Litorilinea aerophila: one gene and its partner. The protein of the gene in region 1 binds, or shares a complex with, the protein of each later gene. Links are inferred from orthologs where the notes say so. Each region holds a gene or a part of one and is shown in the gene's direction. Other genes may lie near its edges.

Region 1 (4,613 bases):
TTTCGTGAACCCACAGCCGAGGTCCTGCTGGATGGGCGCCAATCGCCCCTGGAGGTGTTCTATGGACCGCGGCCGGGGCGGGCCGACCTGGAATTCGAGATGGAGGCAGACCTGATGCACCGCATCTGGCTGGGAGAGGAGAAGGCCAGCCAGGCCTTTTTCAGTGGTCGCATCCAGACTCGGGGCAACTTGATGAGGGCCATGCCGCTGTTGGAACTATTTCGGGAGTGTGAACGGGTCTACCCCGATGTGGTCGACACGTTTAAGCTTGGGACCTAGAAGGGGAGAGCGATGTCCAACACGGTATCTATCGAGATCCCACGTGAGATCCTTCATGCAACACGGATGACCCCTCAGGAGCTGAAAGTAGATTTAGCGATCCTTTTATTCCAGCGCGGCAAGCTTTCCTTCGGCAAAGCCCGAGAGATGGCCGGCATGTCCGTGTGGGCTTTTCAGCAACTCCTCGGTAGCCAGGGAATTCCGGTCCATTATGATGTTGAGGAGTATGACGAAGATCTCCAGACGCTGAGAGAGCTTGGCCGGCTATGATTGTAGTAAGCGACGCCTCGATTCTTATTAACTTGGCGCGTATTGGCGAGTTAGACTTGCTCCAAAAGCTCTACGGACAGATAACTATCCCAGATGCTGTATGGCAAGAAGTCGTCGTAGATGGGGGTGATCAGCCCGGCGCAGAGGATATCCGTACAGCCATCTGGATCAGAAGGATGGCTATCACCAACCGTCATTTAGTCCAGGCTCTACGGCAAGATCTGGACCCGGGCGAGTCTGAGGCGATTGCGTTAGCATTGGAGATCGGTGCTGACTTGCTCCTAATGGATGAACGCCTTGGGAGAGAAAGCGCCCGCTATTTTGATTTGCGCTATATCGGTCTGGTTGGTGCACTGGTTGAGGCCAAGCATAGAGGTATCATTACCAAGATCCGGCCCTATTTGGATGCATTGCGAGATAGGGCCGGTTTTCGTCTATCCACGGCACTTTATGAACGAGTCTTGCGAGATCAGGGCGAAGGATAAGGCCGACCTCTCCCGGGCGCTTTGACACCCCTTTCAACAATCGTTATAATTTCCCTGCCTGGTCCACAGTCGACTTCGTCCAACTCTCCCGGGCATCCGCTCAACGGTGAAAGGTGTTGTCGTGACACGATGTGAACAGGGCGCCATGTGAAAGATACAGGGTGAACTGAAACAAGGGGGCGGCAGAAATGAGCGCGATCGACGAGATCAAGCAACGGGTCGACATTGTCGAGCTCATTTCCCGCTACACGCCGCTGAAGAAGGCCGGCAGCACCTACAAGGGGCTCTGTCCGTTCCATCACGAGCGAACACCCAGCTTTGTGGTCTTTCCCCACACGGGAACGTGGCACTGTTTCGGCGCCTGCAGCACCGGGGGTGATGTCTTCACCTTCCTGATGAAGCAGGAACAGCTGGAATTCCGGGAAGCGCTGGAAATGTTGGCCCGGGAAACCGGCGTCTCCCTGGAGAGCAGTCAGGACGAAAGCTATCGCCACCGGACGACCCTCTACGAAGTCAACGCCGCCGCCGCCACCTACTTCACCCAGATCCTGTGGGAACACCCGGCCGCCCAACCGGCCCGCTCCTACCTGGAGCGACGGGGCATCGACCGGGCCACGGCGGAACAGTTCCAGCTGGGCTATGCGCTAGATAGCTGGGACAGCCTGCGGGATCACCTCTCGGCGGCCGGATACAGCCTGGAACTGCAGCTGGAAGCCGGCCTGGTCAAACGCCACGAGGAACGGGAGAGTATCTACGACGCCTTTCGGGCCCGGGTCATGATTCCCATCCGGGACCGGCAGGGCCGGGTGATCGGGTTCGGCGGCCGTGTGCTGGACGACCGGCAGCCCAAGTACCTGAACACCGGTGAGACGCCCATTTTCCACAAATCCCGGGTTGTCTTCGGACTGGATCAGGCCTACCGGTCCATCCGGGAGCGGGGGATGGCAGTCATCGTGGAAGGCTACATGGACGTGATCGCGGCCCACCAGCATGGCTTCACCAACGTGGTGGCCTGCATGGGTACGGCCCTCACGGCAGAACAGTTGCAACAGCTGCAGCGCTATACCGACCATTTCGTGCTGGCCCTGGACGCTGACAGCGCCGGCCAGCAGGCGACCATCCGGGGGCTCAACCAGGCCCGACAGGCCCTGGGCCGGATCCGCAAACCCACCTTCACAGCAGGCGGCCGCCTGCGCCTGGAAGAGCGCCTGAGTGCCCACCTGGCCATCGCCTCCATGCCGGAAGGCCAGGACCCGGACGACGTGATCCGCTCCGATCCGGCCCGGTGGCAGGCGCTCATCGAACAGGCCCAACCGCTGGTGGATTTCTATTTCCAGGTGGTGGCCCGCCAGTACGATTTGACCACCGCCCGGGGCAAGGGCAGTGCAGTGGCCGAGTTGACGCCCCTGATCGCCGAGCTGGACGACGAGATCGAGCAGCAGCACTACATCCAGCAGCTCAGTCGCCTTGTCCAGATCGACGAAATGACCATCGCCGGCCGGGTACAGGCAGCCGCCCGGGCCATCCTGGCCACCAGCGGCAAAGCGGCCCAGCCTGGAGAAGCCCGGCGTCCGGCACAGCCGGGATGGCAGCCCGGGCGGGCGGGCCCGCCAGATGGGCCGCCTCCGCAACAGGCGCCCCGTCCGGAGCTGGCCCAGCGCGGTGATGTCTCGGAAGACTACCTGCTGGCCAACCTGCTCCTGGATCCGGAGCTCCTGATCTGGCTGGCCGGTGCCACGGCAGAACGGGAAATCGAGCCCCTGCGGGTGGAGGATCTGGAAAACGTTGAGAATCGAGAAATCTTTCGGGCGCTCAAGCAGTTCCTGGCCGGGGACGAACCCTGGGACTTGGCCCTGTTCCAGGAATCCCTCACCGGGCACCTTCACCGGCGCCTGGCGGAACTGCTCCAATATGGAGCTCAATTGCCCAACCGTAACCTGGAGGAACTACAGCAAGACCTGCTGAAGGTGGTGGTGCGCATGCGCCTTCGCCGGCTACAGGCCGAATATACCCGCATCAAATTCATGCTGGACGAGGCGCAACGGATGGGTGACCGGGATGCTGTGCGGGAACTTTACTCGGTCAACAACCGTAATTTGCGCGAGCGATCCCATCTCGAACAGACGTGGGTCGGCCTCAGTCGGGTGCTACACGCACAGGGACACCCCAGCCAGGGGGTGAAAGTTCGCTAAACTGCCCGTACGGGCAAAGGAGACAGATGGTTAGGCGACGCCGGACTGTAACCAATCGCAGCAGCGCCGGGCGCGATGAATCCATAGCGCCCCTACCGCGGAGCCGGAGCTCGGCGGAAAGTGAGTTGGACGAATACATCCATCTCGGCGAAAACGAAGAGGAAGAAGACGTCTTTGACGACGTGCCCGAAGAGGAGGACGAGGAAGAGGAGAGCGCGCCCATTCCTCGTATCGAACGGGACACCAAGCTGGAAGAGGAGATCGAGCAAGAGAAGTACGTCCCCATCGAAAAACTGATCGAGGACGTGCCCGAGCTCGGCCAAAGCCTGGATCCCGTTCGCATGTATCTGCGGGACATTGGCCGTCACCCACTGCTCACCGGCGAGGAGGAGCTGGAGCTGGCTCGGCGCATCGCCGAAGGGCGCGAGGCCCAGCAGAAACTGGCAGAGGTGACCGACCCCGAAGAACGGGCGCGCCTGGAAGAAATCATCGCCCGGGGCAAGGAAGCCCACGACCGGCTGGCCCGCAGCAACCTCCGCCTGGTGGTGAGCGTGGCCAAACGCTACATCGGCCGGGGCCTGAGCTTTCTGGACCTGATCCAGGAGGGGAACCTGGGGCTCCTGCGGGCTGTGGACAAGTTCGACCACACCCTGGGCTTCAAATTCAGCACCTACGCCACCTGGTGGATCCGGCAGGCCATCAGTCGGGCCATCGCCGACCAGGCCCGTACGATTCGCATCCCGGTGCACATGGTGGAAACCATCAACCGGCAGGCGCGGGTCAAACGACGGCTCCAGCAGGAACTGGGCCGGGAGCCCACCTTCGAGGAGATTGCCCTGGAGATGGACTTTGTGGAGCCGGAAGCGGCTGAGCGCATCCGGCAGGCCATGCAGGAAGGCAAACCCCTGGATCCCGACCTGGAGCGGCAACTGGAGCGGGCCGCAGCCAAGGTGCGGCGCATCCAGCGGCTCAGCCAGGAGCCCCTGAGCCTCAACACGCCGGTGGGCAACGAAGAAAACAGCTACCTGGGCGATTTCATCGAGGACGACAGCCTGCCCGGCCCCAGTGATATTGCCAGCCGGCGACTCCTGAAGGAGCACATGCAGGAGATCCTGGACGGGCTCAGCGAGCGGGAACGCAAGGTCCTGATCATGCGCTTCGGCCTGGAAGACGGCATCACCCGTACCCTGGAGGACGTGGGCAAGGAGTTCGACGTCACCCGGGAGCGGGTCCGACAGATCGAAGCCAAGGCCCTGCGCAAGCTGCGTCACCCGCTGCGCAGCCGCAAGCTGCGGGACTACCTGGGATGAAATGGCCCTCCTTCCCGCGGGGGAAAACGCAAACGGAAAGTGTACCTTTCGCCCCTGGAAATTTGACAATCCAGGGG
Region 2 (4,656 bases), on another replicon or contig:
TGAACAGTACCGGGTTTTGTAAACGTGCGGCAAGGGCAAGAGAAACAGATCCTACCCACGAAAGACAGGGGCAGAACCAACTATGCTGGCGAAGGATGAAGAAATTCGAGATTTCATCCAACAACATCTATATGTAGCGGCGTTGTGCGACATTCTGGATACGCTTGGTTATCGCAATCAGGCCATGCATCAGCGCCTGCGTCCCCTGTTGCCCGACATGCGCAACTGTGGCTTTGTGGGCCGCGCCCGCACTGTACGCTGGATGGAAACAGACTACATCGTCGAAAGCGATCCATATGGGCTGGAGATCGACCTGATGGACGATCTGCGGCCGGGGGATGTGGTGGTTCATTCCACCGATTACAGTGGCACCAACGCCCCCTGGGGCGAGCTCATGTCCACTGTGGCCAGGCGCAACGGCGCCGTGGGCTGCGTGTGTGACAGCCAGATTCGCGATGCAGTAAAAATTATCGCGATGGGATTCCCGGTCTACTATGCTGGTATTCGCCCGGTAGATTCCCAGGGCCGTGGCCGCGTGATGGCCTACGACGTGCCCATCCGCTGCGGCGAGGTGCTGGTCAATCCAGGCGAGCTCGTGGTCGCAGACTTTGATGGCATTGTGGTTATCCCGCGGGCGGTCGAAGCCCAGGTGCTCACCCTCGCCCAGGAGAGGGTTTCCAAGGAAGATCAGGCGCGCCGGGATCTGCTGGACGGCAGGAGCCTGCGCGAGGTGTACAACAAATACGGCGTTCTCTGAATGCCGTGCAGCCCAGGCATCCTCGCAGCCATTTCCGCCCTCCGTCGTTTTGGGTGGCCTCCCTCTTGCGTGTTGTTCGGATTTCTGCTGCCGAGCACGCGGAGCTTCCAGGGCTTTTTCCCCGATGTCTCTGTGAGCTCTGCGGTGAATGATGCTGGACTGGCCCCAAAAATGAAGCGCACCCAGAACCCTGCGCAACTTTTTTGCCCCTTGACAAACGCCACCGGGCAGGCGAAAATTACCTTGGCAGCGATCATCATCTGTGCTATAATCGTGACCGTTCCCGTACATGTGGCGCCTCCTTCGCCTCGAATGACCCGCTGCCTGCCCCGCGGGCACGGCCACGGTGTGATTCAGGCGTCGGGTTGGAGAGCAGCAGGAGATGGATTGGGATGATTGAGGTTACAATTGACAGCATTCGCGTCAGTTTGATGTCGCAGCACCGCATCGTGGTCCTCAAGGAGGAGAATGGCAGCCGCTTTTTGCCCATCTGGATTGGCCCCTTTGAGGCCGATGCCATTACCCTGAAGCTGCAGGGCATCGACGCGCCCCGCCCCTTGACCCACGATCTGCTCAAGTCGGTGATCGAGACCCTGGGCGGCGAAGTCACCCACATCGTCATCAACAGCCTGGAGAAGAACACCTACTTCGCACGCATCGTGCTGGATGTGGACGGCGACACCATCGAGATCGACAGCCGCCCCAGCGATGCCATCGCCCTGAGCGTGCGCGTCAACGCCCCCATCTATGTGGCCGAAGAGGTGATGGAACAGGCGGGCCTGCTCCCCGAAGAGGAGATCAGCCTCACCGAGGGAGCCGGCGCCTCCACGGCCAGGCGGGAGCGGGAAGAAGAGGACGACGAGGATGAGGACCTGGGCGTCTTCACCGACTTTGTGGAGGGCCTGGATCTGGACAGCCTGCTGGGCAACTGAATGTAGCCATCCACACACTGTTCCTGCTATAGGACGGTCATGCCATAGGACGGCGAAGTCGCAGGGCGCGACTTCGCCGTTTTTGCACTGGCGGCCCTGGCCATTTTTCTGCCAAATGGCCCGGCAAAAAACCAATGAAAATTGCCGGGCAATGGCATGTCAGTAGTAAATCCCGGCAGAAATTCGCCGATAGGTTCCACCAGAGGTCGCGCGCCCAGAGGGCACCCGGAATTTCTGCCGTGGTCTTTACGCCAGACTGGAGTAGGCGTCAGGTGGCGCCTGCCACCTGGATTCGAAATGCTTCTGCACGGACTCCCCACGGAGGATGTCGTTGGACGGTCAACTGCAAAACGGCACCACCGGCTCTTCTGAGCCCAGTACCACCAGGACCATTCCGGCCAACCTGGAGGCCGAGCGGGCCGTCCTGGGGGCCCTGCTCATCGATCCGGACGCCATCATCAAGGTCGCCAACTTCCTGCGGCCGGAGGACTTCTTCCGGGAGCGCCACGCCTGGCTCTACGAGGCCATGCTGGCCCTGAACGAACGCCACGAACCCCTGGACTTCGTAACCCTGGTGGACGAGCTGGAGCGTCGGGGGCAGCTGGAGGATGTGGGCGGCCCGGCCTACATCACCGACCTTATCAGCACCACCCCCACCGCCATCTACGTGGACCACTACGCCCGCATCGTGGAGCGCACCGCGGTCCTGCGCCGCCTCATCGCCGCGGCCGGCAAGATCGCAGAGCTGGCCTACGACGAGAGCCAGGATGTGGATGAGGTGGTGGATCGGGCCGAGCAGATCATCTTCGGCGTCAGCGAAAGCCGCATCCACCGGGACCTGACGCCCATTCGGGCCATCATGACCGGCGTGGTGGAGCGGATCGACTTCCTCACCCGCAATCGGGACACCCTCATGGGCGTCCCCACCGGCTTCACCATGCTGGACCGGCTCCTGGGCGGCTTCCAGAAGAGCGACCTGATCATCCTGGCCGGCCGGCCGGGCATGGGTAAGACCTCCTTTGCCCTCTCCATCGCCCAGAACGCGGCCAAGCGTTACGGCGCGCGGGTGGCCATCTTCAGCCTGGAGATGAGCAGTGAACAACTGGTGCAGCGGCTGCTTTCCATGGAGACGGGCATCGACAGCCACCGCCTGCGCCTGGGCGACGTCCACGAAGAGGAATGGCCCATCCTGCTGGAGGCGGCCAACATGCTGGCTTCTACCAACATCTTCATCGACGACACCCCCGCGGCCAGCGTCACCGAGATCCGCACCAAGGCCCGCCGCCTCTATGCCGAGCACGGGCTGGACCTGATCCTCATCGACTATATGCAGCTCATGACCGGCCAGGGTGGCCGCAACGAGAACCGCCAGCAGGAGATCAGCTACATCAGCCGTTCCCTCAAGGCCCTGGCCCGAGAGCTCAACGTGCCCGTCATCGCCCTGAGTCAGCTCAGCCGGGCCGTCGAAAGCCGGGCCGACAAACGACCCATGCTGTCGGATCTACGCGAAAGTGGTTCCATTGAACAGGATGCAGATGTGGTCCTCTTCATCTACCGGGAGGACTACTACATCGAGGACACCGACCGGCAGAATATCGCCGATGTCCTGGTGGCCAAACATCGCCACGGCTCCACCGGGACGGCCAGCCTCTACTTCCGTAAGGAGTTGACCCAGTTCCGGGATCTGGAGATCCAGCGCACGGACCTGGAGTATTAAAAAAGGGCGGGCACAGAGGCCCGCCCTGGTATGGTTCCCTCGCTCCCGACATCCACGCCCGGGCATTCGGGAGCCGGGTGTACGGGCAACAGCCAACAGCCCCTACAGATCGCCGGCCCGGGTGGCGATCTTTTCCTGCACCAGGGCGATGAACTCGCCCACGGGCATGTCGTTGCGGCGGCTGCCATCCCGCTTGCGCAGGGAGACCGTCTCCTGGCTCACCTCCCGGTCCCCCACCACCAGCATGTAGGGCACCTTCATGAGCTGGGCCTGGCGGATCTTGGCGTTCATCCGCTCCGAGCTGAGGTCGGCCTCGGCGCGGATGCCCCCGTCGAACAGGCGCCGGGCCAGGTTGGCCGCGTACTCGTTGTGGGCGTCGGTGATGGGGATGACCACCACCTGCTGGGGCGCCAGCCACACCGGGAAGTTGCCCGCGTAGTGCTCGATGAGGAAGCCGATCAGGCGTTCGTGGGTGCTCAGGGGCGCCCGGTGGATGCACAGGGGCGTCTCCTCCTGGCCCTCCCGGTTGACGAATTTCAGGTCAAAGCGGGGCGGCACGGCAAAGTCCACCTGGTTGGTGGCCAGGGTAAACTCCCGGCCGATGGCGCTCCAGATCTGCACGTCGATCTTGGGGCCGTAGAAGGCCGCCTCGTCGGGCACCTCCACGAAGGGGTCGTTGCCGTTGCGCATGGCGCTGCGCACCATCTCCTCCGTCTTCAGCCAGAGCCGCTCGTTGTCCACATACTTCTTGCCCAGCCCCCGGGGGTGATGGGTGCTCAGGCGCATGACGTAGCGGTCGATGCCGAAGAGCTCGAAGTAGCGCCGGTACAGGGCGATGACGCCCATGAACTCTTCTTCGAACTGCTCTTCGGCGCAGTAGATGTGGGCGTCGTTCATCTGCATGGAACGGACCCGCATCAGGCCAAAGAGCTCGCCGCTCTTCTCGTAGCGATAGCAGGTGCCATACTCGGCCAGCCGCAGGGGCAGCTCCCGGTAGCTGCGGGGGCGGCTGGCAAAGATCTTGTGGTGGAAGGGGCAGTTCATGGGCTTGACGTAGTAGCGGACGCCCTCCAGCTCCATGGGCGGGTACATGCTCTCCGCGTAGTAGGGCAGGTGGCCGCTGCGCAGGAAGAGGTCCTCCTTGGTCACATGGGGCGAGCGCACCCGCTGGTAGCCGGCCTCCCGCTCCACCTCTTTGGCCAGCTTCTCCAGCTCCTCGATGAGGATGGCGCCGTTGGGCAGCCACAGGG

Evidence for each region.
Region 2: the proteins of dnaG (region 1) and dnaB are in contact, whole or in part, in a crystal structure (PDB 2R6A), measured with the Geobacillus stearothermophilus proteins. The link is inferred for Litorilinea aerophila from one-to-one orthologs. Residues at the interface, in WP_049624496.1 of Geobacillus stearothermophilus: Lys456, Leu457, Leu458, Pro459, Ala460, Asn463, Ala464, Leu467, Leu535, Leu536, Ile537, Ala538, Gln544, Glu545, Asp548, Tyr549, His552; in WP_033016901.1 of Geobacillus stearothermophilus: Ser13, Glu15, Ala16, Gln18, Glu91, Leu92, Asp94, Ala95, Val96, Pro97, Thr98, Ala99, Ala100, Asn101, Tyr104, Tyr105, Ile108.

What each region holds. Positions count from the first base shown.
Region 1 is NZ_VIGC02000013.1:140,255-144,867, reverse strand. The notes cover bases 785-3,724. They hold dnaG (DNA primase), read left to right. Parts: upstream 785-1,222; coding sequence 1,223-3,226; downstream 3,227-3,724. Other genes in these bases: rpoD (RNA polymerase sigma factor RpoD), read left to right, coding at 3,352-3,724; FKZ61_RS12030 (DUF3368 domain-containing protein), read left to right, coding at 785-1,034. Also shown: FKZ61_RS12040 (SCP2 sterol-binding domain-containing protein), read left to right, coding at 1-279; FKZ61_RS12035 (UPF0175 family protein), read left to right, coding at 292-549; more of FKZ61_RS12030, read left to right, coding at 546-784; more of rpoD, read left to right, coding at 3,725-4,536. UniProt on the Escherichia coli protein: RNA polymerase that catalyzes the synthesis of short RNA molecules used as primers for DNA polymerase during DNA replication.
Region 2 is NZ_VIGC02000002.1:301,501-306,156, reverse strand. The notes cover bases 1,231-4,213. They hold dnaB (replicative DNA helicase), read left to right. Parts: upstream 1,231-2,020; coding sequence 2,021-3,406; downstream 3,407-4,213. Other genes in these bases: thrS (threonine--tRNA ligase), read right to left, coding at 3,509-4,213; FKZ61_RS02500 (bifunctional nuclease family protein), read left to right, coding at 1,231-1,689. Also shown: FKZ61_RS02510 (mandelate racemase/muconate lactonizing enzyme family protein), read left to right, coding at 1-22; FKZ61_RS02505 (RraA family protein), read left to right, coding at 83-757; more of FKZ61_RS02500, read left to right, coding at 1,150-1,230; more of thrS, read right to left, coding at 4,214-4,656. UniProt on the Escherichia coli protein: The main replicative DNA helicase, it participates in initiation and elongation during chromosome replication. Travels ahead of the DNA replisome, separating dsDNA into templates for DNA synthesis.